2 regions of the Streptomyces coeruleofuscus genome follow, and region 1 is predicted to be linked to the other one. Evidence: predicted binding sites of a transcription regulator. Region 1 holds the regulator's gene; the other holds the start of a gene.
What was found. The regulator HspR, encoded in region 1, represses chaperone genes until heat shock. The targets are predictions, from matches to a motif close to TTGAGNNNNNNNNNCTCAA.

Region 1 (15,308 bases):
GCGTGGTCGCGCAGCGACATGATCAGCAGCTTGGGGGAGAGGGGCTTGCCCGTGTTCCACGCCGGGCACTGCGACTGGCAGCGGCCGCACTCGGTGCACGTGGAGAAGTCCAGCAGGCCCTTCCAGGAGAACTGCTCGACCTGGGAGACACCGAAGACGTCGTCGTCGCCCGGGTCGGTGAAGTCGATCGGCTTGCCGCCGGAGGTCATCGGCTGGAGGGCGCCCAGCGCCGTCTCGCCCGTCGCCTCGCGCTTGAACCAGATGTTCGGGAAGGCCAGGAAGCGGTGCCAGGCGACACCCATGTTGGTGTTCAGGCTGACCGTGATCATCCAGATCATGGTCGTGCCCAGCTTGATCATCGCGAAGAAGTAGACGAGGTTCTGAAGCGCCGCCACGCTCAGGCCCTTGAAGGCCAGGACCAGCGGGTACGAGGCGAAGTACGCGGCCTCGTAGTGGTCCACGTGGTGGAGCGCGCCCTCCAGGCCCCGCAGGACGTAGATGGCCAGGCCGATCGTGAGGATGACGTACTCGACGAAGTACGCCTGGCCCATCTTCGAGCCGGCGAAGCGGGACTTGCGGCCCGGCCGTGACGGCAGGTTCAGCAGGCGGATCACCATCAGCGTGGCGATGCCGAGCGTCGTCATGGCCGCGATGAACTCGATGTAGAGCTCGTAGGGGAGGAAGCCGCCGAGCACCGGCAGCGTCCAGTCGGCCTGGAACAGCTGGCCGTACGCGGTGATGATCGTCGGCGGCAGCGTCAGGAAGCCGATCGCCACGAACCAGTGGGCGATGCCGACGATGCCCCACCGGTTCATGCGCGTGTGGCCGAGGAACTCCTTCACCAGGGTCACGCTGCGCTGGTAGGGGTTGTCGGTCCGGGTACCGGCGGGCACGGGCTGGCCCAGCTTGAAGTACCGGACGAACTGGCCGATCGCGCGTGCGAGCAGCGCGACGCCGACCACGGTCAAGACCAGCGACACGATGATCGCGGCGAGTTGCATGGGGGCTCCTCGGGCCTGCGAGGGTCTGTCGGGGGAACCTGTCGTTATCGAGGGTTCCCCGAGATTACTAAGCGGTAACTTATGCAGTCCGTCTGAGACTACCCCTATCTTCCGCCGCACTGTAGCCGGGTGGGCAGTGATCTGAATCGCTGAGGGTTGCCTCAGGAACCGCCCGGATCCGCATCGCGATCCCGCCGTGTTATTCGTACCGAATTGTCATAATGACGCCTAACTTATATCCGTGCTCTATGGGATCGCTGCCGCCGCCACCGCCCTCCTCCTCACCGCCCTGCTCGCGGCCCTCCTCCGGATCCCCGCCCTGCGCCTCGGCATCCTCGACCGGCGGCGGCAGCGGGAGGTGCCGTTGTCCGGGGGTGTGGCCGTGGTGGTGGTCGCCGGGGCGGTCGTGGGCGTCAAGGACTGGGCATCGGCCGGGAGCGGGATCCGCGGGCTGCTCGTCGCCGGCGGCGTCGTCGCCCTGCTCGGGCTCGTCGACGACGTGTGGCGGCTGAGGCGGCGGGTGCTCGTCGCCGGTACGGGCGTGGCGGCCGCGTGTGTCGTGCCGTACGCGGAGGCGGGGGTGGGCACCGGGCTGCTCGGGGTCCTGTGGGTCGTGGGGGTGACCTTCGCCTTCCGGGGGCTCGACCACGCCGACGGGCTCGCGGGGGCGGTCGGGGTCGTCGCCGCCTTCGGGGTCGCGGCCTGTGCCGCCGTGGACGTGATGGACGGGATCGCGGCGCTGATGAGCGTGCTGGCCGCCGCGCTGACCGGGTTCCTGCTGCACAACTGGCACCCCGCGCGCGTGGCGCTGGGCAGTTGCGGGTCCATGTCCGCGGGGTTCGTGATCGCCGTGGCCGCCGTGCACGTCCGGGCCGGGTTCGGCGTCGCGGAAAGTGCCGGGGTGCTCTTCGCGCTGACCGCCGTGGTGTGTGCCGACGCCGTACTGGTGCTGCTGTCGCGGCGGTTGGGCGCCAGGGCGGTTCTCCGGAGCGGGCCGGATCATCTCGCGCACCGGCTGCGGCGGCTCGGGCTCACCGTGCCCGGAGTCACTCTGCTGCTGGGGGCCGGGGCGGTCTCCGGTGTGCTCGTCGGGGTACTCGCGCATGCCGGCCGGGTCGGTGGCGACGCCCTGTGGTGGGTGGCCGGAGTGGCTGTCGTGGCCGTGTTCGCCCTCTCCCGTGTTCCTGTCTACGCCGATCGACGCACCGTATCGCCGCAGGTGAGAGCGTCGTTGCGTGTAAGGAACGGATAAGACTTGAGCCAGGTCGACTCAGCTCTGTTGACCGGTGGGGAGCCGTCGTGCACACTTGAGTCCGTTCCACTCAAGTCAGCTGGAGGATCAACCATGGCACGTGCGGTCGGCATCGACCTGGGCACGACTAACTCCGTCGTCAGCGTTCTGGAGGGCGGCGAGCCCACCGTCATCACCAACGCCGAGGGCGCCAGGACCACGCCGTCCGTCGTCGCCTTCGCCAAGAACGGTGAGGTGCTCGTCGGAGAGGTGGCCAAGCGTCAGGCGGTCACCAACGTGGACCGGACCATTCGCTCGGTCAAGCGGCACATGGGCACCGACTGGAAGATCGAGCTGGACGGGAAGCCCTTCAACCCGCAGCAGATCAGCGCCTTCGTGCTCCAGAAGCTGAAGCGTGACGCCGAGTCCTACCTGGGCGAGAAGGTGACCGACGCGGTCATCACCGTCCCGGCGTACTTCAACGACTCCGAGCGCCAGGCCACGAAGGAGGCCGGCGAGATCGCCGGTCTGAACGTGCTGCGCATCGTCAACGAGCCCACCGCGGCCGCGCTGGCGTACGGCCTCGACAAGGACGACCAGACCATCCTGGTCTTCGACCTCGGTGGCGGTACGTTCGACGTCTCGCTGCTGGAGATCGGCGACGGCGTCGTCGAGGTGAAGGCCACCAACGGTGACAACCACCTCGGTGGTGACGACTGGGACCAGCGCATCGTCGACTACCTGGTCCAGCAGTTCCAGTCCGGCCACGGCGTGGACCTGGGCAAGGACAAGATGGCCCTCCAGCGTCTGCGCGAGGCCGCCGAGAAGGCGAAGATCGAGCTGTCCTCGTCCACCGAGACCTCGATCAACCTGCCCTACATCACCGCTTCCGCCGAGGGCCCCCTGCACCTCGACGAGAAGCTCACCCGCGCCCAGTTCCAGCAGCTGACCGCGGACCTGCTGGAGCGCTGCAAGACGCCGTTCCACAACGTCATCAAGGACGCCGGCATCTCCATCAGCGAGATCGACCACGTCGTCCTCGTCGGCGGCTCGACCCGTATGCCCGCCGTCGCCGAGCTCGTCAAGGAGCTGACCGGCGGCAAGGACGCCAACAAGGGCGTCAACCCGGACGAGGTCGTCGCCATCGGCGCCGCCCTCCAGGCCGGTGTCCTCAAGGGCGAGGTCAAGGACGTCCTGCTCCTCGACGTCACCCCGCTGTCCCTCGGCATCGAGACCAAGGGCGGCATCATGACCAAGCTCATCGAGCGCAACACCACGATCCCGACCAAGCGGTCCGAGATCTTCACGACGGCCGAGGACAACCAGCCGTCCGTGCAGATCCAGGTCTACCAGGGCGAGCGCGAGATCGCGGCGTACAACAAGAAGCTCGGGATGTTCGAGCTGACCGGTCTGCCCCCGGCGCCGCGCGGCGTCCCGCAGATCGAGGTCTCCTTCGACATCGACGCCAACGGCATCATGCACGTGACCGCGAAGGACCTGGGCACGGGCAAGGAGCAGAAGATGACCGTCACCGGCGGCTCCTCGCTGCCGAAGGACGAGGTCGACCGCATGCGCCAGGAGGCCGAGCAGTACGCGGAGGAGGACCACAAGCGCCGCGAGGCCGCCGAGTCCCGCAACCAGGGCGAGCAGCTCGTCTACCAGACGGAGAAGTTCCTCAAGGACAACGAGGACAAGGTCCCCGGCGACATCAAGACCGAGGTCGAGGAAGCCGTCGGTGAGCTGAAGGAGAAGCTCAAGGGCGAGGACACGGCCGAGATCCGCACCGCCACGGAGAAGGTCGCGGCCGTCTCGCAGAAGCTCGGCCAGGCCATGTACGCCGACGCCAACGCCGCGCAGGCCGCCGGCGGCGACTCCGACGGAGCCGGCGCGGGTGCCGCCGGTGCCGGTGACGCGAAGGCCGACGACGACGTGGTCGACGCCGAGATCGTGGACGAGGACCGGAAGGATGGTGCCGCGTGACGGAGGAGACCCCGGGCTTCGACGAGCAGCAGCCCGACGTCCCTTCCGGCGCCACCTCCGACGACGCCGAGCCGAAGGCCGCCGACTCCCCCTCGACGGAGGAGGGGGCGGCCCCGGCCGGGGACACGGGCCAGGACGTGGCTCTGGTGGCCCAGCTGGACCAGGCCCGCACGGCGCTCAACGAGCGCACGGCGGACCTCCAGCGCCTCCAGGCCGAGTTCCAGAACTACCGCCGCCGGGTCGAGCGTGACCGGATCGCGGTCAAGGAGATCGCCATCGCGAACCTCCTGACCGAGCTCCTGCCCGTGCTCGACGACATCGGCCGCGCGCGTGAACACGGCGAACTGGTCGGCGGCTTCAAGTCCGTCGCCGAGTCGCTGGAGAGCACGGCGGCCAAGATGGGCCTCCAGCAGTTCGGCAAGGAGGGCGAGCCCTTCGACCCGACGATCCACGAAGCCCTGATGCACAGCTACGCACCCGACGTCACCGAGACGACGTGCGTCGCGATCCTGCAGCCCGGGTACCGGATCGGCGAGCGCACCATCCGCCCCGCGCGGGTGGCGGTGGCCGAGCCCCAGCCGGGGGCGCAGACGGTCAAGGCGGACGAGACCGCCGAAGCCGACGACAAGGAGAGCGGTGGCCCGGAAGAGGGCTGACGTCATAGCGGACGAAGGGAAGGAGGGGCGTCGAGGATGAGCACCAAGGACTTCATCGAGAAGGACTACTACAAGGTCCTCGGCGTCCCCAAGGACGCCACCGAGGCCGAGATCAAGAAGGCGTACCGGAAGCTCGCCCGCGAGTTCCACCCGGACGCCAACAAGGGCAACGTCAAGGCGGAGGAGCGCTTCAAGGAGATCTCCGAGGCCAATGACATCCTCGGCGATCCCAAGAAGCGCAAGGAGTACGACGAGGCACGCGCCCTCTTCGGCAACGGCGGCTTCCGCCCGGGGCCCGGCGCGGGCGGCGGCTCCTTCAACTTCGACCTGGGCGACCTCTTCGGAGGCGCCCCGGGCGGCGGCCAGGGAGCCGGCGGTTTCGGCGGTGGACTCGGTGACGTCTTCGGGGGCCTGTTCAACCGTGGCGGCGCGGGCCCGGGGACGCGCACGCACCCCCGGCGCGGCCAGGACATCGAGTCCGAGGTCACGCTGAGCTTCACGGAGGCGATCGAGGGCGCGACCGTCCCGCTGCGGATGTCCTCGCAGTCGCCCTGCAAGGCCTGTTCCGGCACCGGCGACAAGAACGGCACACCGCGGGTGTGTCCGACCTGCGTCGGCACCGGGCAGGTCGCCCGGGGCAGCGGCGGTGGCTTCTCCCTCACCGACCCCTGCCCGGACTGCAAGGGCCGCGGCCTGATCGCGGAGAACGCCTGCGAGGTCTGCAAGGGCAGCGGCCGGGCCAAGTCCTCGCGGACCATGCAGGTGCGCATCCCCGCCGGCGTCAGCGACGGCCAGCGGATCCGGCTGCGCGGCAAGGGAGCGCCGGGCGAGCGCGGCGGCCCGGCGGGCGATCTGTACGTGGTCGTGCACGTCGACTCCCACCCGGTGTTCGGCCGCAAGGACGACAACCTCACCGTCACCGTCCCGGTGACCTTCGCCGAGGCGGCCCTCGGCGGCGAGGTCCGGGTGCCGACGCTGGGCGGCCCGCCCGTCACGCTGAAGCTGCCCCCGGGCACGCCGAACGGCCGTACGATGCGCGCTCGGGGCAAGGGCGCGGTCCGCAAGGACGGCACCCGCGGCGACCTTCTGGTCACCGTCGAGGTGAGTGTCCCGAAGGACCTGACGGGGAAGGCTCGTGACGCGCTCGAGGCGTATCGCGAGGCGACCGCGGGTGAGGATCCGCGGGCGGAGCTGTTCCAGGCCGCGAAGGGAGCATGAGTCAGATGGACGGTCGTCGACGCAACCCGTATGAACTGACCGAGGAGACCCCGGTCTACGTCATCTCGGTGGCGGCCCAGCTGTCCGGCCTGCACCCGCAGACCCTGCGCCAGTACGACCGCCTGGGGCTGGTGTCTCCGGACCGCACCGCGGGCCGGGGCCGCCGCTACTCGGCCCGGGACATCCAACTGCTGCGCACCGTCCAGCAGTTGTCGCAGGACGAGGGCATCAACCTGGCGGGTATCAAGCGCATCATCGAACTGGAGAACCAGGTCGCCGCGCTCCAGGCCCGGGTGGCCGAGCTGGAGGACGCGCTCGACGGCGCGGCGGCGGCCATGCGGCAGCGCGAGGCGGCGGTGCACGCGTCGTACCGCCGCGATCTGGTGCCGTACCAGGAGGTCCAGCAGACCAGCGCGCTGGTCGTGTGGCGGCCGAAGCGGCAGCAGCAGTCGGACTGACGCGCGTACGCCTGCGAAAAGGGCCGGGAGGACACTCCCGGCCCTTTTCGTATGTCTTGGGTGATTTCGCTGGTCCTCCTGTGGATGACCGAATGATGCAAGTCACTTGGAGGTGATTCCGCAGAGTCTTCACAACTGCTGCGGAGCGTGGTGTTGTCATCTCGTTAAGTGGTTCCGCTTGACGCTGAGGGGCGCGTCCGCGTTGGCTTTTCAGTCACATGGGCCACAAAGTGTGCCCACGTCCGAATCACACGCGAAGTGAGCTCCGCATGCGTCGTCGTATCTCCATATCCGTGGCCGCGGCCGCGATGTCCGTCACGCTCGCCGGCTGCGGCGTGCTCAACGCGACCGGGAGCAGTGACGACGCGAGCCCGACGAAGGGCAACGACATCACGGTGGGCCTGCTGCTCCCGGAGAAGGCGAACACGCGGTACGAGAACTTCGACTACCCCATCATCAAGAGGAAGGTCGAGTCCCTCACCAACGACCGGGGCCGCGTCGAGTACGCCAACGCCGAGGCGAGCGCCGACAAGCAGGCCGACCAGTTGCAGCAGATGATCGACGACCGGGTCGACGTGATCCTGCTGGACGCCGTCGACTCGCACGCCATCGCCGACGGAGTGACGAAGGCCAAGGACGCCGGCATCCCGGTCATCGCCTACGACCGGCTCGCCGAGGGCCCGATCGACGCGTACATCTCCTTCGACAACGAACTGGTCGGCGAGGTCCAGGGACGCACCCTGCTGGAGGCCATCGGCGAGAAGGCGAGCCTCGCCGACAAGATCGTCATGATGAACGGCTCGTCGACGGACCCGAACGCCAAGCAGTTCAAGGCCGGTGCGATGTCCGAGCTGAACGGCAAGGTGACGATCGCCCAGTCCTTCGACACCAAGGACTGGAAGCCGGAGAACGCGCAGGCCAACATGGCCGAGGCGATCGAGAAGATCGGCAAGGACAACATCGACGCGGTGTACTCCGCCAACGACGGCATGGCCGGCGGCATCGTCAAGGCGCTGGAGGCCGCGGGCGTGACCGACCTGCCGCCGATCACCGGCCAGGACGCGGAGCTCCCGGCGGTGCAGCGGATCATCGCCGGCGAGCAGTACATGAGCGTGTACAAGTCGTACCCGCAGGAGGCCGAGAACGCCGCGGAGATGGCCGTGGCCAGGGTCCAGGGCCGCGACATCCAGTTCGCCGCCCTCACCCGCGACAAGGTCGACAGCCCCACCCACAAGGGCATCCCCGCCCAGCTCGTGCCGGTGGTCGCCCTGACGAAGTCCAACATCAAGGACACGGTCGTCGCCGACGACGTCTACAAGCTGTCGGACATCTGCACGGCGAAGTATGAGGCGGCTTGCGAGGCCATCGGCCTGAAGTAACCACGCCGTTCGCCGTCTTCCGCCCCCTTGGAGTCCTCCGCCTCACCCCCGGAGTGATCCGGTCGGCACCGGAGCGATCCGGCTGACCTCCGGCGGGATTCGGTCACCCCCCGGCCATTTGCTGCAACGCGACGAGCTGAGGCGCGGAAATACCGGTGTGTACCGGTGGTTTCCGGCGAGGGCGGCGCGGGGAGCCGTGTTGCGGAGCAGGTCCCGTCCGCGCATAGTTGCGCTGCGAAGGACGGCGAAACCGGGGGTGGGATGGGCGATGGCCGGGCACGGGGCGGAGGAGCATCCTCACGGTGCTGACCGACTGTGCGAGGCGGGGGATCGTGTGTACTCCCGGGCCGTACGGCGGGGCCGCGTGGCGCGCCGGGACGCGGATCCGGTGCCCTGCCTGCTGGAACTCGCCCTGCTGCACCCGGACCCCGACGACATGGACTGGCTGGTGCCGACCTCCCCGCAGGAGGTCATGACCCGGCTGCTGCGCGGGATGTACGACGAGGTCAGCGCGAGCCAGCGGCGGGTGGGTTCGGCCGTGGCGGCGTTCGAGTGGTACGCCGGGCTGGGGCGTCAGGTGCAGCAGGCCCCGTCGGCGGGCGAGGGCTCGGCGATCCGGGTGCTGGACGGCCTCGCCCGGATCCAGGCCGCGATGGACGAGGCGACCCAGGCGTGCACGACCGAGGTGCTCACGGTGCAGCCCGGCGGCATCCGGCGCGAGGCGGAACTCTCCGAGGGGCTGCACCGGGCGCTGACGCTGCGCGGCCGTGGCGTGCGGATGCGGGACCTGTACACGCATGTCGCCCGGCACGGGCAGGGGCTGCTGAACTATCTGGAGCTGATGGGCGACGCGGTGGAGGCGCGCACGCTGGACGAGGTGATCGACCGGCTGATCCTCTTCGACCGGACGGTGGCCTTCATCCCCGCCAACACCGACCGCACGATGGCCCTGGAGCTACGGCACCCGGCGATCGTCGAGTACCTGGTCACGGTGTTCGAGCGGCTCTGGCGCCTGGCCATCCCGCTGACCGCCCCGCTCCCCGACACCGGCATCGAGGGCATCTCCCACCGCGAGCAGTCCATCGCCGCGCTGCTGGCGGAGGGACACCAGGACGCGGTGATCGCGGAACGGCTCGGGATAAGCGTGCGGACGTGCCGGGCGCACATCGCCCGGCTGTCGGAGACGCTGGGGGCGGCGAGCCGTACGCAGTTGGGTGTGCGGATCGCCCAGGTGGGCCTGGACGGCCCTCCGCGGCCGGCTGCCTCCCCGACCCTCAGCCTTCCTGGTCAAGAATCCCGGACTGCCCGATGAGATAGCCCAGTTGGGCCCTGCTCTGGCTGCCCAGCGTCGCGGCGAGCTTGGCGATGTGGACGCGGGCCGTGCGGATGTTCATGCCGAGCCGGTCTGCGATGACGGCGTCGGTGTGGCCTTCGGTGAGGAGGGCGGCTATGGCGCGTTGGCGGGGGGTGATGCCATTGCTGGAGGGCGGGGGGACAGCCTCGGGGTACATGGGGGTCGCCAGGCGCCACAATCGGTCGAAGGTGGTGGCGAGGTGGCGGACGATCGCCGGGTGCCGGATCTCCAGGGCGACGGTGCCGTCCGGGTTCGCGGGGATGAAGGCGACAGCAGCATCGATCAGGATCATCCGGTCGGTGACCTCGTCGAGGCTACGGGCCTCGACGTCTCCCACCAGTCGCTCGTGGCGGGCCGCGATGCTGGGGAAGTGGCGCAGTGTGTGCGGGTACAGGGTCCGGGCACGTGCTCCGCGATCCAGTACCTCCTGGTCCCGGACCATCGCTATCGCGTCGGATTCCTCACCGCGTCGTCCGGTGAGACCGGTACGGGGCTGGACCGTGAGCACCTCCCGGGACGCTTCGGCCATGGCCTCGGTGATGGCCCGGTTGATCTGCTCCGTGCCGGAGAGCGTACGGAGGAGCGGGGTGTCGGTGGCCTCCGGACAACCGGCGAGTCGCATGAGGGGGTCGAATGTCTCCGTCAGCCGTGCCTCGCGCCGCCGTTGCCGGGCGATCTGCTCCTCCGAGGCACGCAGGAGCTGCTGCAGAGCGACGACCGGCGCGACCGGCTCTAATCGGCTCGGGCTGTCGGCGCTGGGGCGGAGCAGTCCCAAGTCGATCAGGCACGGGGCCGCGTCGGCAGCCTCCGTTGCCAAGTCGCCCTGACACAGGGCCTCTTCGTACAGCTGTCTTCCCTGCGAGCACAGCTGTTCCGCGCTGTGCCGCGGATGCCGCGCCGAGGTCACTGGGCAGCTCCCTCACGTTCCAGGATCCCGGACTGGGCGATGAGATAACCGAGTTGGGCACGGCTGCCACTGCCGAGAGTGGCGGCGAGCTTGGCTATGTGAGCCCGGCACGTGCGCACGTTCATGCCGAGGCGGCGGGCGATGGCCTCGTCCACGTGCCCCTCCACGAGCAGTTTGGCAATGGAGTACTGGATGTCCGTGATGCCGTCCGCCGTCGGTTCGTACGGGGCGCCGGCGCTCAGTGGAACGGACCGGCTCCACATGAACTCGAAGACCTTGACCAGGTACCGGACGAGTCCGGGATGACGGAGCTCCAGGGCGACCTGCTGGTCATCGCGGGCCGGAATGAACGCGACGCTCTCGTCACAGACGATGAGACGTTCCACCACCTCGTCGATGGTGCGGTACTCCGCCTTGCCGTTCGCGAGTTGGGAGACATAGGCCAGCTTCTGGGGGCTGTGGCGCGCCGTGTGCTGGTAGAGCGTCCGGATCCGGACGCCGCGCTCGATCATGGCTCTGTCCCGTCCGAGTCCCTGGGTGAGGCTGCGCTCGGAGAAGCGGTCGTCACTGGGCTGGATGGTGAGCATCTCGGTCTGGCACTGGGCCGTGGCCAGGTTGAGGGCCGCGTTGATCCGGTCGCCGCCCTCCAGCACCGTGATCGAGTGGTCGGTCGCCGCCTCCTGGGCGCCGAGGGCCATGAACGGCTCGAACACCTCGGCGAGTGTGATGGACAGCCGTCGGCGTTCCGCGATGTCGCGCTCGATGGGGTGCAGACGCTGGGCGAGAGCGACCGCCGGCGGCACCGGACGCAGCAAGTTCTCGTCATCCGGGTCCGGGTGGAGAAGGGCCAACTCCATCAAGCAAGGGGCGTCGACCACGTCTGTGCGGGCGATTCGCCCCGCACGCAGGGCATTCGCATAAAGTCGGTTACCTTCCTCGCACAGTTCGGTCACCGCATGGGGATGCGCCGCCTTAGTCTGATTTGCCACGAAATCTCCACCCCCCAGGGTCCTGAACATGCAGGAACATGATGCACCGATTGTGTGGCCATGACGTGTTCGAATGAGCCATCGTCTTATCTGACGGGGGAAGAGGAGACTCACAAGTGAGGACGAAGCCGACTATGCGCAAGAGACTGCTTCGCTCGGTGCTTGCTGCCGCCTTCTCCGCCGTCGCGCTCATCGGAGTGAGTGGTTACTCCGACGTGAAGGGTGACAACCGGGCGGACAGCCATTGGCCTGAGAGCGTCGCAAGCGATGCCGAGAGCAATGTCCTGGCGGACAGTCACTGGCCGGCGATCGTCGCGGACTCGGAGCGTTGATGTGACCACTCCACCCGACGACCGCTCCTTCCGCCGCGAAATGGCCACCGCCTACCGCTCCGGCTGGCACTTCATCGACCTGGTCACCGCCATCCCCCACAGCGGTGACTCGTTGATGGTGACCGTCTTCGGCGAGCCGGTGGTCGTCACGCGGGACGAGGACGAGGACGTACGGGCTTACCGGTGTCTGCGGCGGCCTCGGGGGGCGCCGCAGCCCGTGCGGTGTGCCGTACGGTACGGAATGATCTTTGTGAACCTGGACCAAAGGGACCACGAGCAGGTGGAGGCCGACTCTCCTGCCCCGAGGACCATCTCTGCCACCCCCCGCAGTGCCTGACGCGATTCCCCCGTCGTAACAGATCGCTCAGGTGCTTCCCCCCGCAGCGGCGTCACCGTGACCTGAACACGGTGACGCCGCTGCAGTTTCTGGCGACATTTCCGGTTATCACCGCAGTCACGCAGTGGCCGGATCCAGTCGATCACCGGTGTGGATTTTCACTTCGGCCAACCTCGGCATCAGCCGCGGCATCAGCCTCGCCCCATCGCTCGCGTCAGCTCGATCTCGATCACCACGCGTGCTGGGTTCGGCGAGGGCATCCGTCCGTAGCGCTCGGCGTAGCGGCGTACCGCCTCCGCGACCCGGTCCGGCTCGGTGCGGACGAAGGCCCGGCCCTCCAGTGTCGCCCAGCGCCGGCCCTCCATCTGGCAGACGGCGACCGCCGCCCCCTGTTCCCCGGCGGCCAGCACGTGCCGCGCCTTGGCGCTCGCCTTGTTGGTGATCACCCGAGCGAGCCGGGCCGCAGGATCGTATGTGACCCCGACGGGTACCACGTGCGGAGTGCCGTCCGGGCGGGGAGTCGTCAGGGTGCACACGTGCCGTTCCCGCCAGAAGCTGAGGTACGGCTCGTCCGGAGCGCCGGGATCGACGGAGTACTTGGTCGCCATGCCCCGGAACTTAACCCCTGCGACCCTCCCCGAACGGTCCTTGAGTGGACTAGACTCAACTTTGTGTAAGTCGTTCGGGTCAGTGCAAGGAGGAGAACGCGAACGTGGACGCCGAGCTGACCAACCGGAGCCGGGACGCGATCAACGCGGCCAGCAACAGGGCCGTCACGGAGGGGCACCCTGATCTCACCCCCGCCCACCTGCTTCTCGCGCTGCTCCAGGGACAGGACAACGAGAACATCACCGATCTGCTCGCCGCGGTCGACGCCGACCAGGCGGCCGTGCGCGCCGGAGCCGAGCGCGTGCTCGCCGGGCTGCCCAGTGTGACCGGATCCACCGTGGCGCCGCCCCAGCCCAACCGCGAGATGCTCGCCGTCGTCGCCGACGCGCAGGCCCGCGCCAAGGACCTGGGGGACGAGTACCTCTCCACGGAGCACCTCCTCATCGGCATCGCCGCGAAGGGCGGCGCGGCCGGCGAGGTGCTGTCCCAGCAGGGCGCCGACGCCAGGAAGCTCCAGGACGCCTTCCAGAAGACGCGGGGAGCGCGCCGGGTGACCACGGCCGACCCCGAGGGCCAGTACAAGGCCCTGGAGAAGTTCGGCACGGACTTCACCGCCGCCGCGCGGGAAGGAAAGCTCGATCCCGTCATCGGGCGGGACCAGGAGATCCGGCGCGTGGTGCAGGTGCTGTCCCGCCGTACCAAGAACAACCCCGTGCTCATCGGTGAGCCCGGGGTCGGCAAGACCGCCGTCGTCGAAGGGCTCGCCCAGCGGATCGTCAAGGGGGACGTGCCGGAGTCCCTCAAGGACAAGCGGCTCGTCGCGCTCGATCTGGGGGCCATGGTCGCCGGGGCGAAGTACCGGGGCGAGTTCGAGGAGCGGCTGAAGACCGTCCTCGCCGAGATCAAGGACTCCGACGGGCAGATCATCACCTTCATCGACGAGCTGCACACCGTCGTGGGGGCCGGTGCCGGCGGCGACTCCGCCATGGACGCCGGGAACATGCTGAAGCCCATGCTCGCGCGCGGTGAGCTGCGCATGGTGGGCGCCACGACCCTCGACGAGTACCGCGAGCGGATCGAGAAGGACGCCGCCCTGGAGCGGCGCTTCCAGCAGGTGCTGGTCGCCGAGCCGAGCGTCGAGGACTCCATCGCGATCCTGCGCGGGCTCAAGGGCCGCTACGAGGCCCACCACAAGGTGCAGATCGCCGACAGCGCGCTGGTCGCCGCCGCCACCCTCTCCGACCGGTACATCACCTCCCGCTTCCTGCCCGACAAGGCCATCGACCTCGTCGACGAGGCGGCCTCCCGGCTGCGGATGGAGATCGACTCGTCCCCTGTCGAGATCGACGAACTCCAGCGCGGCGTCGACCGGCTGAAGATGGAGGAGCTGGCGATCGGCAAGGAGACCGACGCGGCCTCCCGCGAGCGTCTGGAGAAGCTGCGCCGCGACCTCGCCGACAAGGAGGAGGAGCTGCGCGGCCTCACCGCCCGCTGGGAGAAGGAGAAGCAGTCCCTCAACCGCGTCGGTGAGCTGAAGGAACGCCTCGACGAACTGCGCGGCCAGGCCGAACGCGCCCAGCGGGACGGCGACTTCGACACCGCCTCCAAGCTGCTCTACGGCGAGATCCCCGCCCTGGAGAAGGAACTGGAGGCCGCCTCCGAGGCCGAGGAGGAGGTCGCCACGGACACCATGGTCAAGGAGGAGGTCGGCGCCGACGACATCGCCGACGTCGTCGCCTCCTGGACCGGCATCCCCGCCGGGCGGCTGCTGGAGGGCGAGACGCAGAAGCTGCTGCGCATGGAGGACGAGCTCGGCAAGCGGCTCATCGGCCAGACGGAGGCCGTGCGGGCGGTCAGCGACGCCGTACGGCGGTCCCGTGCCGGGATCTCCGACCCCGACCGCCCCACCGGCTCCTTCCTCTTCCTCGGCCCGACCGGTGTCGGCAAGACGGAACTGGCCAAGGCCCTCGCCGACTTCCTCTTCGACGACGAGCGGGCGATGGTCCGCATCGACATGTCGGAGTACAGCGAGAAGCACAGCGTGGCCCGGCTGGTCGGCGCCCCGCCCGGATACGTCGGTTACGAGGAGGGCGGCCAGCTCACGGAGGCGGTGCGCCGCCGTCCGTACTCCGTCGTCCTGCTGGACGAGGTGGAGAAGGCCCACCCCGAGGTCTTCGACATCCTGCTCCAGGTGCTCGACGACGGGCGTCTCACGGACGGGCAGGGCCGCACGGTCGACTTCCGCAACACCATCCTGGTGCTGACGTCGAACCTGGGCAGCCAGTTCCTGGTCGACCCGCTCACCAGTGAGGCGGAGAAGAAGGAACAGGTGCTGGAGGTGGTGCGGACCTCCTTCAAGCCGGAGTTCCTCAACCGCCTGGACGACCTGGTCGTCTTCGCCGCCCTGACCAAGCCCGAGCTGGAGCGCATCGCCAGGCTCCAGATCGAGCGCCTGGCCAAGCGCCTCGCCGAGCGGCGCCTCACCCTGGACATCACGCCCGAGGCCCTGGCCTGGCTCGCGGAGGAGGGCATGGACCCGGCGTACGGCGCCCGCCCGCTGCGCCGCCTCGTCCAGACCGCCATCGGCGACCGGCTCGCCAAGGAGATCCTCTCCGGCGAGATCAAGGACGGCGACACGGTCCGCGTCGACCGTTTCGGCGACGAACTGCTCGTGGGACCGGCGGCCGCCAAGACCCTCTGACCGGCCGCTCAGGCACCCTGGCGGCGGCCCGCCCCGCACTTCCGGGGCGGGCCGCCGCATGCCGTGCTCCACGAGCTGCTCCCCGGCGCCATGCCGGGCGGGGGCCGCCCAGGCCTCGGTGTCATGCGGTGCGGGGGCCGCCCAGGCCTCGGTGTC
Region 2 (15,308 bases), on a different contig from region 1:
GCGGGAGGAGCAGGACCACACCGGAGGTCTGGGCCCACTTCTGCTCGGCCGACGAGATGAACTCGTCCACGACCGTCTGCGCGCCGTTGACGAAGTCGCCGAACTGCGCCTCCCACATCACGAGCGCCTCGGGGCGGGCCAGCGAGTAGCCGTACTCGAAGCCCATCGCCGCGTACTCGGAGAGGAGGGAGTTGTAGACGTTCAGACGCGCCTGGTCCTCGGAGAGGTACTGCAGCGGCGTGTACTCGTCGCCCGTGCTGCGGTCGATGATGACCGCGTGGCGCTGGCCGAACGTACCGCGCTGCGAGTCCTGGCCGGCCAGGCGGACCGGGACGCCCTCCAGCAGGAGGGAGCCGACCGCGAGGGTCTCGCCCATGCCCCAGTCGATCGTGCCGTCCTCGACCATCGACGCCCGGCGCTGGAGCTGCGGCAGCAGGCGCGGGTGGACGGTGATGTGGTCGGGGATGTTGACCTGGGACTCGGCGATCCGCTTGACGACCTCCGTGGTCACCGCGGTGTTCACGGCGACCGGGAACTCGGCCTGCGGGTCGGTGGGCTCCGCGGCGGCCGGCTGCGAGGTGGCCTCGCGGACCTCCGTGAAGACCTTCTCCAGCTGGCCCTGGTAGTCCTGGAGCGCCTGCTCGGCCTCTTCCAGGGTGATGTCACCGCGGCCGATGAGGGACTCGGTGTAGAGCTTGCGCACCGAGCGCTTCTTGTCGATCAGGTCGTACATCAGCGGCTGGGTGAAGGCCGGGTTGTCCGACTCGTTGTGACCGCGGCGGCGGTAGCAGATGAGGTCGATCACCACGTCCTTGTTGAACGCCTGGCGGAACTCGAAGGCCAGCCGGGCCACCCGGACCACGGCCTCCGGGTCGTCGCCGTTCACGTGGAAGATCGGGGCCTCGATCATGCGGGCCACGTCCGTCGCGTACATGGAGGAACGCGAGGACTCGGGGGCCGCGGTGAAGCCGACCTGGTTGTTGATGACGATGTGGACCGTGCCGCCGGTGCGGTAGCCGCGCAGCTGCGACATGTTCAGGGTCTCGGCCACCACGCCCTGGCCCGCGAAGGCCGCGTCGCCGTGGATCGCCACCGGCAGGACCGTGAAGTCCGTGCCGCCCTTGCCGATGATGTCCTGCTTGGCGCGGGAGACGCCCTCCAGGACCGGGTCCACCGCCTCCAGGTGCGAGGGGTTCGCGACCAGGCTGACCTTGATCTGCTCGCCGTCGAGGCCCGTGAAGGTGCCCTCGGCGCCCAGGTGGTACTTCACGTCGCCGGAGCCGTGCATCGACTTCGGGTCGAGGTTGCCCTCGAACTCGCGGAAGATCTGGGCGTACGACTTGCCGACGATGTTGGCCAGGACGTTCAGACGGCCGCGGTGGGCCATGCCGACGACGACCTCGTCCAGGCGGGACTCCGCAGCGCTGTCGAGGACCGCGTCCAGCAGCGGGATGACGGACTCGCCGCCCTCCAGGGAGAAGCGCTTCTGGCCGACGTACTTCGTCTGGAGGAACGTCTCGAAGGCCTCGGCGGCGTTCAGGCGGCGCAGGATGCGCAGCTGCTCCTCGCGCTCCGGCTTGGTGTGCGGGCGCTCCACACGGTCCTGGATCCACTTGCGCTGCTTCGGGTCCTGGATGTGCATGAACTCGATGCCGGTGGTGCGGCAGTACGAGTCGCGCAGGACGCCGAGGATGTCGCGCAGCTTCATCATCGACTTGCCGGCGAAGCCGCCGACGGCGAACTCGCGCTCCAGGTCCCAGAGCGTGAGGCCGTGCTCGGTGATGTCCAGGTCGGGGTGCTTGCGCTGCTGGTACTCCAGCGGGTCGGTGTCGGCCATGACGTGGCCGCGGACCCGGTAGGAGTGGATCAGCTCGAAGACGCGGGCGGCCTTCGTGACGTCGTCGTCGTGGCTGGCGTCGATGTCCTTGAGCCAGCGGACCGGCTCGTAGGGGATGCGCAGCGCCTCGAAGATCTCGTCGTAGAAGTTGTTCTCGCCGAGCAGGAGGTTCGCGACCTGGCGCAGGAACTCGCCGGAGGCGGCACCCTGGATCACCCGGTGGTCGTAGGTCGACGTGAGCGTCATGACCTTCGAGATGCCGAGCTTGTTCAGGGTGTCCTGGGAGGTGCCCTGGAACTCCGCCGGGTAGTCCATGGAGCCGACGCCCATGATCACGGACTGGCCGGGCATCAGACGCGGCACCGAGTGGACCGTGCCGAGGCCGCCGGGGTTGGTCAGGGAGACCGTGACCCCGGAGAAGTCGTCCATCGTCAGCTTGCCGTCGCGGGCGCGGCGGACGATGTCCTCGTAGGCCTGCCAGAACTCGAAGAAGTTCAGCGTCTCGGCCTTCTTGATCGCCGCGACGACCAGCTGGCGGTCGCCGTTCGGCTTGACCAGGTCGATGGCGAGACCGAGGTTGACGTGCTCCGGCTTGACCAGGGTCGGCTTGCCGTCCACCTTCGCGAACGCGTAGTTCATCGCCGGCATCGCCTTGATGGCCTGGACCATCGCGTAGCCGATGAGGTGCGTGAAGGAGATCTTCCCGCCACGCGCCCGCTTGAGGTGGTTGTTGATGACGATGCGGTTGTCGAACAGCAGCTTCACCGGGACCGCGCGCACGGACGTGGCCGTGGGCAGCTCCAGGGAGGCGTCCATGTTCTTCGCGACCGCGGCGGCGGGGCCGCGCAGCACGACCTGCTCGGGGCCCGCGGGGGCTTCACCGGCGGGTGCGGCCTTGGGCTTCGCGGCGGCCGGCTTGGCGGCCGGGGCGGCCTTCGCCGGAGCGGGAGCCTGAGCCGGGGCCTGCGCGGCGGGCTTCGCCGGAGCGGGAGCCGGCGCGGCGGCCGCGGGCTGCTGGGCCGCCGGGGCGGCGGCCGCGGGCTGGGCGGGGGCGGCCTGGGCCGCCGGCTGAGCGGTGGTGGTCCCCGCGGCCCCCGCGGCCGCGGTACCCGCCGGAGCCGAGGCGGCAGCCGCCCCCGGCTTGTAGTCGGCGAAGAAGTCCCACCAGGCTCGGTCTACCGAATTCGGGTCCTGGAGGTACTGCTGATAGATCTCGTCGACGAGCCACTCATTGGCACCGAACGACGCGGCAGGGTTCTTCCCCGCTTGGTCGGTGTCGGTCGAGATGCTCGAGTTACTGGGGGACTGTGGCGACACGGCGGCAACCGCCCTCTTCCGCTTCACAAGATGATGGACAGCGGGAATCAAGGCTACGCCCCTGGGACCGGGTAGGTCAGGTCGGGCCCGTTCAACGTCGCGCAAGTCACATCTCGGAGCGTGTTTCGGGGCTCGAAATGGCGGGAAACAAACGCGGTTCCGCTTAAAGAGGGAAGGGTCGAGCCGGGCCTCATGCGCCGACGGCGCGGGCCTGTGCCTGATCACACGTGTCTGTCAGCGCGGACGCCCGTGGATCTTGTGGCTCCGCTTCGAACTTTACGTCAACTTGGCAGAGATGGAAGTCCCGGAAGGGTGACAAGAATCCGGCAACCTCGCTTGGATTCAGCCACTCCGATGCGCCCGCCGTGCAGATCCACCGCCCAGCGGGCGATGGCCAGGCCGAGGCCCGTGCCGCCGTCGCTGCCAGGACCCTGCGACCGCTTGGCGTTGCCGCGGTTGAACCGCTCGAAGACGCGGTGCCACTCGGACTTCGGAATGCCGGGGCCCTCGTCCAGGACCTCAAGCTCCAGCGACTCCGGCAGCGAGCCGCGCCGCGCCTTGACCGTCACACGGCCGTGCGGCGGACTGTGCTTGACGGCGTTGTCGATGAGGTTGGCCACCACCTGGTGGATGCGCTCCGGGTCGGCGTGCGCGGTCAACTCCGGCGGGTGGACGTCGAGGTGCAGATGGACGTCCGTACGGGTGTGACTGCCCGAGCCGGTGGCGATGCCCGCGCGCACGGAGGCGACCATGTTGGCCTCCTTCAGCACGCCGGACAGATACGGCCACACCTCGAACCGCCGCTGTTTCAGCGGTACGACGCCGTTGTCCAGACGGGACAGGTCCAGCAGCGTCTCCACCAGCCGGCCGAGCCGCTCGGTCTGCTTCAGGGCCGTGCGCATCGTCTCCGGGTCGGCCTGTGTGACGCCGTCGACGATGTTCTCCAGCACCGCGCGCAGTCCAGCGATGGGGGTGCGCAGCTCGTGCGAGACGTTCGCCACCAGCTCCTTGCGCTGGCGGTCCTGGGCCTCCAGCTCGTCGGCCATGGCGTTGATCGTCACGGCCAGATCGCCCAGTTCGTCACGGCGGTTCTCCCGCACCCGGCGGGTGTAGTCGCCCTGCGAGATGGAACGGGCCACCGCCGTCATCTCGTCCAGCGGCGCGGTGAGCGAATGGGCCACGAACTGCGTAATGAGCAGTGTGGCGATCATCGAGAAGACCGTGATGAAGCGCAGCTCCGTCTTCGTGTGCACCGCGATCACCGACAGGCCTGTCGTGATCAGCACCGAGATGACGACCAGCGCGCCCAGCTTGGTCTTGATCGAGAACGGGCTCACCCCGCCCCAGGGTTCCGGATCCCCGGGGCCTCTCCGTGCTCCCGGCCCGCCGCTCATGGCGTCGGGGTCTCCAGGGCGTAGCCCACGCCGTGCACCGTACGGATCCGCTCGGCGCCGATCTTCCGGCGCAGTGCCTTGATGTGGCTGTCGACAGTCCGGGTGCCGGAGGCGTCCGCCCAGTCCCAGACCTCGGCGAGCAGCTGCTCGCGCGAGAGCACCGCGCGCGGGGTGTTCGCCAGGCACACGAGGAGATCGAACTCGGTGGGCGTGAGGTGAACATCCTCACTCCGCACCCGGACCCGGCGCTGCGCGTGGTCGATCTCCAGCTCGCCGAGGCGCAGGATGCCGCTGCGCGGCGTCGCGGCGGCCAGCGCGGCCCGCTCCACGCGGCGCAGCAGCACGTGCACGCGTGCCGCCAGCTCCCGCATCGAGAACGGCTTCGTCATGTAGTCGTCGGCACCGACGCCGAGCCCGACCAGCATGTCCGTCTCGTCGTCGCGCGCGGTGAGCATCAGCACCGGCACCGGCCGGGCGGCCTGCACGCGCCGGCAGACCTCCAGACCGTCGAAGCCGGGCAGCATGATGTCGAGGATCAGCAGGTCGGGCTGCCATGCCTCGGCCGTGTCGACGGCGGCCGGACCGTCACCGGCTGTTTGCACGAGGAATCCCTCGGCTCGCAGGCGGGTCGCGATGGCGTCCACGATCGTGGCGTCGTCCTCGACGACGAGAACCCGGCGCTGTGCGCCCGGTGTAGCCGTCGCCGAACCGTTGTGGGAGGTGTGTGTCTGCTCCATCGCCCGCCCCTGGGGTGTGCTTTCCGGAATCAGTGGGGTGATTCCTCGGTCTGCGCATGGTTGCGATTGACGCTTGAATGATCGGCGTCAGGGGAGCAGCGTACGGGGAGTCAGCACACCTTTGCTATCCAGGGCTGATGCCGAGGTGCACGACGTCCGGAACGCCCCGGGCAACCGGGATCTCTTCGGTACGCACCTGTTGGAACCCGACATTCCGCAGGGTTTCTTCGAATTCCGGAGAGGGCTGGGCGGACCAGACGGCGAGTACCCCGCCGGGCCTCAACACCCGTGCGCAGCTTGCCAGTCCGGCTTCTCCGTAGAGACTTTCGTTGCCCTCCGTGACGGTCCAGCCGGGTCCGTTGTCGATGTCGAGGCACAGGGCGTCGTACGTGGCGGATGTCTCATTGACGTAGGCCACGAGATCGGCTTCGACGATTTTCGTGCGGGGATCGGCGAGGGCCTCGCCGGAGAACGCGGACAGCGGGCCGCCGAGATGCCACTCGACGACGGCGTGCTCGCGTTCCACGACCGTGATCCCTCCCCAGCGCGGATCCGCCGCCGCGTGGGCGAGGGAGAAACCGACGCCGAGTCCGCCGATCAGCACGTCCGGGCGGTCCCGGCCGGCCAGGGCGTCCAGGGCCGCGTCGACCAGCCGCCGCTCCGAGCGGCCGTCGGAGGTGTCCATCAGGAAACAGCCGTTCGCGATGATCTCCAGCCGGTCGTCGTGCCGTCGCAGTACGACCTCGCCGTGCGGGCCCTCGCGACGGTCCAGCACCTGGGGGATGTCGTTCGAGGTGGGCATCCCAGCATCCTGGCAGGTGGGGGGTGTCCGGCGCCAAGAATTACGGAGCGGTCGGCGGGGGACGCGGTGGGCCGCTGTCAGGTTGCTGTGAATCGGCTCTCGCGTGGCGCCCGTCACAGACAGGGAGCGGAGGTGCGCGAAGTGTGGGGCGTGACGGAAGGAGCGCCCGCAGTGGATCGCACCGCGCCGGCCGACGAGACGGCCACGCCGACGCCGACGGGCGCGCCCGTTCCCGAGATGCCGGGGCTGCTCGACGGGGTGCCGCGGCAGCGGGCCGGCGGCCGAGGGCCATGCGGGACCGTGGACCCGGGCGGACGAGAGCCCACCGCAGTGGAGAAGCCCCGGCCTCGACTCCGGGCACCGCGACCGTGGCGGCTGCTCCCGACTCCCACGGGTACGCCGTTCACCTTCGGGTACGCGATCGTCCTCTGCGTCACCTCGCTGTTCTCCGCGTACGCGGACCCCGCCCTGGTGCACGCCCTGCTCCAGGGTTCCAGTACGGATGTGGCGCACCTGGTGCGGACGCCGGAGCTGGTGCTGGTCGGCAGCGCGCTGTGGCTCGCGGGCGGGGTGGCCTCGCCGTTCGCGATCGGGTTCGTGCTCGTGCTGACCGCGCTGGAGCGGCGGATCGGCGGTCTGCGCACGGCCGGTGTCTTCCTGCTCGGGCACGTCCTCGCCACCCTGGCGACCGAGGTCCCGGTCGGGCTCGCGGTGCTGGCCGGTCAGCTCCCCGGAAGTTCGCTGCACCGCCTCGACTACGGCGTCAGCTTCGGCGTCGCCGCCGGCACCGGCGCCCTGGCCGGACTGCTGCCGCCCTGGCTGCGCGTGCCGCTGCTGGCCGGCTTCGGCGGGATGCTGCTCCAGGACCTGCTGGCCTTCACCGACCCGATGACCGACTGGGGGCACCTGATCGCCCTGGCCATCGGTGTCGCGACCTGGCCGGTGGTCCGGCGGTGGCAGGCGAGGGGCCCCGGTTCCCCCGGACCGGCCCGGGGCTGACGGCGGGGCCGTTCAGGTCCGCGGGCCGTGTTTCGCGCTGGTGAGCACGGCCACCACCTGCCAGCCGAGTGCCTCGTAGAGCCCCCGTCCCGCGGGCGTACCGGCGAGGACACCGGTCCGTGCGCCCTGCCGGACGGCGGTCACCTGCAACGTCCGCATGACGAGGCTGCCGAGTCCCTTGCGGCGATGCTCCGGTGCCGTCTCGATCTGGTCGGCCACGGCGGTGCTGCCGGTCGGGGTGATCTGACCGCGCGCCGCGAGCGAACCGTCCGGGGCGGCCACCATCACGCGCGTCACTCCGCCGCGCGACCAGCTCCGCAGCCGGTAGCCGTCGGGCACGTCCGGAAGGTCCCCCTGGGTCAGCGGGACCGTCATCAGGTAGCCGGGCTCGGGGTCGATCCACCAGGTGTCGTCCAGCCAGCCGGCGACCACGGACGGGTCCCGGAACGCCTTCAGCCACACCCCGGCCCCGGTCACCGCGCCGGCGACCTTGCGGACGGTCGCCTCGTCGAGGTCGTCGCCGGTCGCGCCGAACACGTGCCGAGTGACGTGCCCGTACATCCCCACGTCGATCGTGCAGCCCCACGGCTCGGGCACGGGCGGAGCCGCCCCGCGCGACACGACCCACCCGTCCACCCATGCCTGCACGGTCTCGTCCATGCCGCCCCCTGGTAATAGGCACTCACCGGATTGATCTGTTACTCCGCTGACTCTACGGCCCCGATCGCCCCTGGCGTCACGGTCGATCGCTCACAGCGAACGGCGAGTGGGGAACATCCGGCGGCTCCCGTGCATTGAGTCGGCATAGCTCAACTTGACTGCCGAAGGGGAGATCATGGCTTCGACGTCCACACCGCTCACCCTGCCCGTGCTGCCGCTCGACGACGAGGTCGTCCTGCCCGGGATGGTGGTCCCGCTGGACCTGAGCGACTCCGAGGTCCGTGCCGCGGTGGAGGCCGCCCAGGCCGCTGCTCGGACAACGCCCGGAAAGCCCCGGGTACTCCTGGTGCCGCGCATCGACGGCACGTACGCCGGCACCGGTGTCCTCGGCACCGTCGAGCAGGTGGGCCGGCTGGCCGACGGCGACCCGGGCGCGCTGATCCGCGGCCGGGGCCGGGTGAGGATCGGTGCGGGGACCACGGGTCCCGGCGCGGCCCTCTGGGTCGAGGGCACCCGCGTCGACGAATCCGTCCCGGAGCCGCTGCCCGGGCAGGTCGCCGAACTGGTCAAGGAGTACAAGGCCCTCGCCACCGCCTGGCTGCGCAAGCGCGGGGCCTGGCAGGTCGTCGACCGGGTCCAGGCCATCGACGACGTCTCGGCGCTCGCCGACAACTCCGGCTACTCGCCGTTCCTGACCACCGATCAGAAGGTCGAGCTGCTGGAGACCGCCGACCCGGTGGCCCGGCTGAAGCTCGCCACCCAGCAGCTGCGCGACCACCTCGCCGAGCAGGACGTGGCCGAGTCCATCGCCAAGGACGTCCAGGAAGGCGTCGACAAGCAACAGCGCGAGTTCCTGCTGCGGCGTCAGCTCGAAGCGGTTCGCAAGGAGCTGCGCGAGCTGAACGGCGAACAGGAGGGCGAGGAGTCCGACGACTACCGCGCCCGTGTGGAGGCCGCCGACCTGCCCGAGAAGGTCCGCGAGGCCGCGCTCAAGGAGGTCGACAAGCTGGAGCGGTCCTCCGACCAGTCGCCCGAGGGCTCGTGGATCCGCACCTGGCTCGACACGGTCCTGGAGATGCCGTGGAGCGAGCGAACCGAGGACGCCTACGACATCCAGGGCGCCCAGGCCGTCCTCGACGCCGAGCACTCCGGCCTTCAGGACGTGAAGGAGCGGATCACCGAGTACCTGGCGGTGCGCAAGCGGCGTACCGACCGGGGGCTGGGCGTGGTCGGCGGGCGGCGCGGCGGTGCCGTGCTCGCGCTCGTGGGGCCGCCCGGCGTCGGCAAGACCAGCCTGGGCGAGTCCGTCGCCCACGCGATGGGGCGCAAGTTCGTGCGCGTCGCCCTCGGCGGCGTCCGCGACGAGGCCGAGATCCGCGGTCACCGGCGTACGTACGTCGGTGCCCTGCCCGGCCGGATCGTCCGCGCCATCAAGGAGGCCGGGTCGATGAACCCGGTCGTGCTGCTCGACGAGATCGACAAGGTGGGCTCGGACTTCCGGGGCGACCCGGCCGCGGCCCTGCTCGAAGTGCTCGACCCGGCGCAGAACCACACCTTCCGGGACCACTACCTGGAGGTCGAGCTGGACCTGTCGGACGTGGTCTTCCTCGCGACCGCCAACGTCCTGGAGGCCATCCCGGAGGCCCTGGCCGACCGGATGGAGATCGTCCGCCTGGACGGCTACACCGAGGACGAGAAGGTCGTCATCGCCCGCGACCACCTGCTCCCGCGCCAGCTGGAGCGGGCCGGGCTCGACAAGGACGAGGTGGCCATCGACGAGGGCGCCCTGCGCAAGCTCGCCGGTGAGTACACCCGCGAGGCGGGCGTGCGCACCCTGGAGCGGTCGATCGCACGGCTGCTGCGCAAGGTCGCGGCCCAGCACGAACTGGGTGAGCGGCAGCTGCCGTTCACCGTCCGGGACGAGGACCTGCGCGGCCTGATCGGACGGCCCCACCACGTGCCCGAGTCCGCCCAGGACCCGGCCGAGCGCCGGACGTCCGTGCCGGGCGTGGCGACGGGCCTCGCGGTGACGGGCGCCGGTGGTGACGTGCTGTACGTCGAGGCGTCGCTGGCCGACCCGGAGACGGGCGCGGCGGGGCTGACCCTGACCGGTCAGCTGGGTGACGTGATGAAGGAGTCCGCGCAGATCGCGCTGAGCTTCCTGCGCTCCCGCGGGGCCGAGCTGGAACTGCCGGTGGGCGATCTGAAGGACCGGGGTGTGCACATCCACTTCCCGGCGGGCGCGGTCCCCAAGGACGGCCCCAGCGCCGGCGTCACGATGACCACGGCCCTCGCCTCGCTCCTGTCCGGCCGTCTGGTCCGCACGGACGTGGCGATGACCGGCGAGGTCTCGCTGACCGGCCGGGTCCTGCCGATCGGCGGCGTGAAGCAGAAGCTGCTGGCCGCCCACCGCGCCGGGGTCACCACCGTGATCATCCCCAAGCGCAACGAACCCGACCTGGACGACGTCCCGGCGGAGGTGCTGGACAAGCTCGACGTCCACGCCGTCACCGACGTCCGCCAGGTCCTGGAGCTGGCGCTCGCGCCCGCCACGGCGGATGCGACGCCGGAGGTTCCGGTGGCCGCGTGACGGAGGTCATCGGATGAGGGAAGGCCCGGGTCCCGTGAGGGAGGCCCGGGCCTTCACCCTGTGGCGGCCCTGTGGACGCGCGCCCCGTGACCTGCGGAATACTTGCCGAGCTGCGGCGATGGCCGCGGAGGGCGGAAAATGCAGGTAGCGGGCGACGACCGAGGCAGGGCTCACGTGCACCAGGACGGCAAGGACGACGGACACCGGGACGCCTCTCTGGCCGGAACCGGTGTGGATCAGCCGGCCTTTCTGGCGCTGGAGCGGGAGCTGACCGTGCTGCTGCGGCGGGCCCGGGCCAGCCAGGGCGAGATGGCCCGGGAGGTCCACCCCGAGCTGGAGTCGTCCGCGTACGGCCTGCTCGTACGGCTGGACGAGTGCGGCAAGCAGCGGGCCACCGAGCTCGCCGCCTACATCGGGGTCGGCAAGGCCACCATGTCCCGCCAGCTGCGGGCCCTGGAGGAACTGGGCCTGGTCGCGCGCGAACCCGACCCCGCCGACGGACGCGCCTGGCTCGTCGCCCTCACCCAGGAGGGCCACGACCGGGTCCGCCGGGTGCGCGAGGCCCGCCGCGCCCGCTACGCCGGCCGCCTGGCCGACTGGGACACCCAGGAGGTCACGGAACTGGCACGGCTGCTGCACCAGCTCAACCGCGGCATGGAGAAGTAGCACCCGGTTCCGGGTGTTCAGAACTCGACGTACACGACCGTCGCGTCGTCGTGCGTCTTGCTCCGGCCCAGGAACGCTCTGGCCGAATCCGCCCGTTCCAGCGTCCGTACCCGGTCCACCAGCGACTGCGGTCCCTCCTTGCGCAGGAGGTGGAAGCAGTCCGTCCAGTCGCCTTCCTCGAACCGCTCCACCCAGCGGGTCGCCCCGTCCGTCAGCGCGGCCAGGGCGCGCACCTCGCGGCGGGGCAGGGTTCCGGTCACCGCCCGGCGGGACACCGAGGGGTCGGCGGCCGCCGTGAAGAAGCCGCCCTCCTTGTTGCGGAGCGTGGAGTCCACCAGCGCGTCCGTGGCCAGGGCGGAGCGGGGGAGAAGGGCCAGACGGTCGTCCAGGACGGGCGTCACCACGCCGTCCGGGGACTCCACGAGAAGAGCCGAGTCCGACAGGACCAGGTACTCCACCGTCTCCGGGGACCAGCGGGCCACGACCACCGTGGCCTGAGGTGTGCGGGGGTGAGAAAGGTCACAGGTTGGGGCGTGTGCCTCGGCGGTACGCGCGATGGCACGGGACAAGGCGTCGACCAGAGGAACATCCGGGAGTGAAACGGTCAGTTCGGTCAGTGCTCCACCGAGGCGCGCGGTGAACCAGGGGACGGAATGCAGACATCCCGTCCCGGTCTTCGGCGGTGTGACACCGTCCAGGACGACGACCGAACCGCCCTGTCCGGAGGCCGGTAGTCCGACACTGGCGAAGTCCTCGTTGGGGCGGTCCGCGTCTCCCGGCTCCGAGGCGAGTTCAGTACGCATCCAGCCAGTCTGCACGACCCCTTCACAAGGTCCGCAAAAGGACGGCAATGGTTGCCGGACCGGTGCAGTCTTGCAGGTCAGACGCCCTGTTTGGGATGGAATGCAGCGCTCCGGGAAGGCGTGCTGGCGAATATTGCCACCACCCGCCCGCGGCGTCCAACCGGCCCGCCGCGCAAGGCCGCTGCAAGGGCCAGCGGAACTTGCTCCCCAACTCGCCTCCGGGGTTCACTCCTTCGGGTGGCGGGTCAGGTGATGCGCGTGCGCTGCCCACCGGCGCTGGGAGGGTCGGGAAGTGTACCTGGAGTACGCACCAGTTGACGGAGCGTCATCCGGGCCCATGAGTTCACGAGTCAGGAATGCGAGCACCGGTGCAGATGTCGCGGCCTCGTCGCACAGGCAAGCAGACGGCCCCCGTTCAGGGCGCTGAGTCGACGCCCCCCACCGGCAAGGGCCGCCCCACCCATGTACGCAACCGGCTCATCGTGGCCGTGGCCGTGGTCGCCGCGGCCATCGCCGGCGCGGGCACCCCGTCCGTCCTCGCGGCCTCCGGGCAACTCCACGACTCGCAGGAGCTGGTGACGCTCGCCGGGCAGACCCAGGACGCCCTCGCCCTCGCGCACTCCCTCGCCGACGAGCGTGACGACGTCACCTCCTACATCGCGGCCGGCCGCCCCAAGTCCAAGGCGCCCTCCGAGCAGCGCAGCGCCCGGGTGGACCGGCAGGTCGAGGAGCTGCGGGCCGACACCGACACGCCCGCCTCGCTCCGCTCCGACCTCGACGCCATCGCGGCCGTACGCCGGGCGGCGCTCACCGGCAAGAGCAGCGCTCTCGAAGCGCACCAGGCGTACTCCGTCGCCATCACCGAACTCCACCGGCTCGCTGAGGAGCTGGCCCAGCAGACGCCGCCCCGCGCGGGCTCCGGCGGTCAGGCCATGGCCGAACTGGACTCCGCCGTGCAGCAGGCCGCCGCGGCCCGGGGGCTGCTGCTCGCCGCCCTCAGCGTGCCGCGCGGCACCGAGACGGTCATCGACCCGGTCACCGGCCTGCCGACCGAGACCTCCTCGGACGCCGACACCCGGCAGCGCGACGCCCTGAGCGCCGCCGCCCAGCAGGCCCGGCTGCGCTCCGACGCGGCCCTGGGCGACTTCCGCGACACCGCGCCCAAAGCGGCCCGTACCTCCTTCGACAACACGGTGACCGGCACCGAGGTCAACTCCGCCGAGAAGTACCTCGCCAGGCTCACCGACCAGCCGAGCCTCTCCAACGGCGAACTCTCCACCGACGCCAGGAAGCTGGACGCGGCCCTCTCCGCCCGGATCGACCTGATGCGCGGCGTGGAATCCGCCCTCTACGACCGGCGCACCAAGGACCTGGAGGCGCTGCGCGACGACGACGTCACCGCGCTGGAGATCCGCATCGCCGTCCTCGGCGCCCTGATGCTGCTCGCCGTCGGCGTCGCCACGGGCATGGCCCGCAGCCTCACGCGCCCCCTCGCGGTCCTGCGCCTGGGCTCGAAACGCCTGGCCGATGCGGAGATCCCGACGGCCGAGGAACCCGTCAAGTTCACCGGTCGCAACGACGAGTTCGCCCAGGTCGTCCGCTCCGTCAACGCCCTGCACGCGCACGCCGTCGCCCTCACCGAGCGGATCGCCACGCTCGAGTCCGACCGCAAGCACCTCGTCGGCCAGCGCCAGAAGATGGCCGACGCGCGCGAGGAACTGCGCGGAGAGCTCGCCGAGTCCGCCGCCCAGCTGGAGCGGCTGCGCACGGCCATCGGCGGCACGTTCGTCAACCTCGCGCTGCGCACCCTCGGGCTGGTCGAGCGGCAGCTGGCCGTCATCGAGAACCTGGAGGAGCGCGAGCAGGACCCGGACCGCCTCGCCACGCTGTTCAAGCTCGACCACTTCGCCACGGTCATGCGCCGGCACAGCGAGAACCTCCTCGTCCTCGCCGGTACCGAGCACGTCCAGCACGCGGCCGGGCCCGTGCCGCTCGTGGACGTCGTCCGCGCCGCGGTGAGCGAGATCGAGCGGTACGAGCGGGTCCGGATCGCCGCGCTGCCGCCGCACGCGCACATCGCCGGGTTCGCCGCGGACGACCTGTCCCACCTGCTCGCCGAACTCCTGGAGAACGCCACCTCGTTCTCGCCGCCCGACCTGCCCGTCGAGATCTCCGGCTGGCTGCTGGAGAGCGGCGAGGTCATGCTCTCGGTCCAGGACGAGGGCATCGGCATGACCGAGGACCGGCTGGAGCGCCTGAACGCCCGCCTCGCCGACTTCGACCCGGAGGCGCCGTACGACCAGGAGGGCGAGGACGGTCTCGGCCTCGGCCTGTACGTCGTGGCCCGCCTCGCCCACCGGCACGGTGTGCGCGTGCAGTTGCGCGAGCAGAAGCAGGGCGGTGTCGCCGCGGTCGTCGTCCTGCCCCGCACCCTGCTGGCGGCGGCCCCGGCCGCCGCCGTCCCGGCCTCCGGCCCTCTCTCCGGCACCACCCACACCGTCGCGTTCCCCGGTGCCGACGCCGAGGCCAACTCCAACGTCCTGCACGGCCGGGCGAGCAACGGGGACCCGCTGGTGGCGCTGGCGGAGAAGGCGGTACGGCACGAGGAGCTCGCAGAGCACCCGGAGGCCGGGGAGCACCCGGCACCGGCGGAAACCCCTGCCGAGACCACGATGGAGCTGCTGGTCCCGATACCGCAGGACGAGCCGGCCCCGGCGGAGCACGAGCCCGCGGCCGCCGACGGCGAATCCGTCCCACAGGTGCCGTCCGCGTCCGACGGCGAAACCCGCACGGGGGGTGCGGGTGGGAACGACACCGCCGGTGGGGGAGAAGCCGAGGCGGAACACGAACGCGCACCCGGCGACGGAGAGGACCGCGTCACCGACAAGGGCCTCCCCAAGCGCACTCCCAAGATCACCGCTCCGACCACCGCCCCGCGCCAGCGCAGCGGCTCCGTGGACGCCGAGGCCCTCCGCCGCCGCCTCGGCGGCTTCCGCCAGGGCGCCCAGGCCGGCTACCGCGAGGTGGAGGCGGAGATCGCCGAGAAGACGGCCTCGCACAAGCGGCCGGACACCGGCACAGCAGGACCAGCTGAATCCGAAGAAGCCACGGGGGGCACAGTCGAGGAGGCAAGCAGTTGACCGCTCCCAGTACCTTCGGACTGATCGGACTGAGCAGTGAGGCCCGCAATCTGCACTGGCTGCTGACCAACCTCGTCGAGGAGGTACCCGGCATCCTCTCGGTCGCGGTCGTCTCGTCCGACGGACTGCTCCTGCTGTCCTCCGACGACCACCGCAACCGGCAGGCCCGAGAAGCCCTTCAAGCCCGAGGTGTCCAGCGGACCGGTCCGCGCGGCTCCGCCGCCGACCTGGCCACCATCGTCTCCGGCATCGGCAGCCTCACCATCGGCGCCGCCAGGCTGATGGACTCCGGCGGGGTCCGGCACACGATGGTCGCGATGGACGAGGGCAGCCTGTTCGTGATGTCCATCAGCGACGGCTCGC

Region 2: a site for HspR is predicted at 7,881-7,899, ahead of lon (endopeptidase La). Genes of this name have one in related genera too.

The regions. Positions count from the first base shown of each region.
Region 1 covers NZ_BAAASE010000002.1:240,995-256,302, reverse strand. Annotated here, with positions in the region: gene ABFX81_RS08245 (heterodisulfide reductase-related iron-sulfur binding cluster) at 1-1,001, opposite strand, end outside; gene ABFX81_RS08240 (MraY family glycosyltransferase) at 1,243-2,253, shown strand; gene dnaK (molecular chaperone DnaK) at 2,347-4,212, shown strand; gene grpE (nucleotide exchange factor GrpE) at 4,209-4,868, shown strand; gene dnaJ (molecular chaperone DnaJ) at 4,905-6,086, shown strand; gene ABFX81_RS08220 (heat shock protein transcriptional repressor HspR) at 6,092-6,544, shown strand; gene ABFX81_RS08215 (sugar ABC transporter substrate-binding protein) at 6,814-7,923, shown strand; gene ABFX81_RS08210 (helix-turn-helix transcriptional regulator) at 8,192-9,235, shown strand; gene ABFX81_RS08205 (helix-turn-helix transcriptional regulator) at 9,198-10,184, opposite strand; gene ABFX81_RS08200 (helix-turn-helix transcriptional regulator) at 10,181-11,203, opposite strand; gene ABFX81_RS08195 (hypothetical protein) at 11,308-11,505, shown strand; gene ABFX81_RS08190 (Rieske (2Fe-2S) protein) at 11,507-11,842, shown strand; gene ABFX81_RS08185 (TIGR03618 family F420-dependent PPOX class oxidoreductase) at 12,034-12,450, opposite strand; gene clpB (ATP-dependent chaperone ClpB) at 12,555-15,152, shown strand.
Region 2 covers NZ_BAAASE010000004.1:726,944-742,251, forward strand. Annotated here, with positions in the region: gene ABFX81_RS18700 (multifunctional oxoglutarate decarboxylase/oxoglutarate dehydrogenase thiamine pyrophosphate-binding subunit/dihydrolipoyllysine-residue succinyltransferase subunit) at 1-3,154, opposite strand, end outside; gene ABFX81_RS18705 (ATP-binding protein) at 3,436-4,548, opposite strand; gene ABFX81_RS18710 (response regulator transcription factor) at 4,545-5,285, opposite strand; gene ABFX81_RS18715 (spermidine synthase family protein) at 5,410-6,087, opposite strand; gene ABFX81_RS18720 (rhomboid-like protein) at 6,259-7,086, shown strand; gene ABFX81_RS18725 (GNAT family N-acetyltransferase) at 7,099-7,746, opposite strand; gene lon (endopeptidase La) at 7,922-10,336, shown strand; gene ABFX81_RS18735 (MarR family transcriptional regulator) at 10,511-11,002, shown strand; gene ABFX81_RS18740 (protein phosphatase 2C domain-containing protein) at 11,020-11,805, opposite strand; gene ABFX81_RS18745 (sensor histidine kinase) at 12,174-14,945, shown strand; gene ABFX81_RS18750 (roadblock/LC7 domain-containing protein) at 14,942-15,308, shown strand, end outside.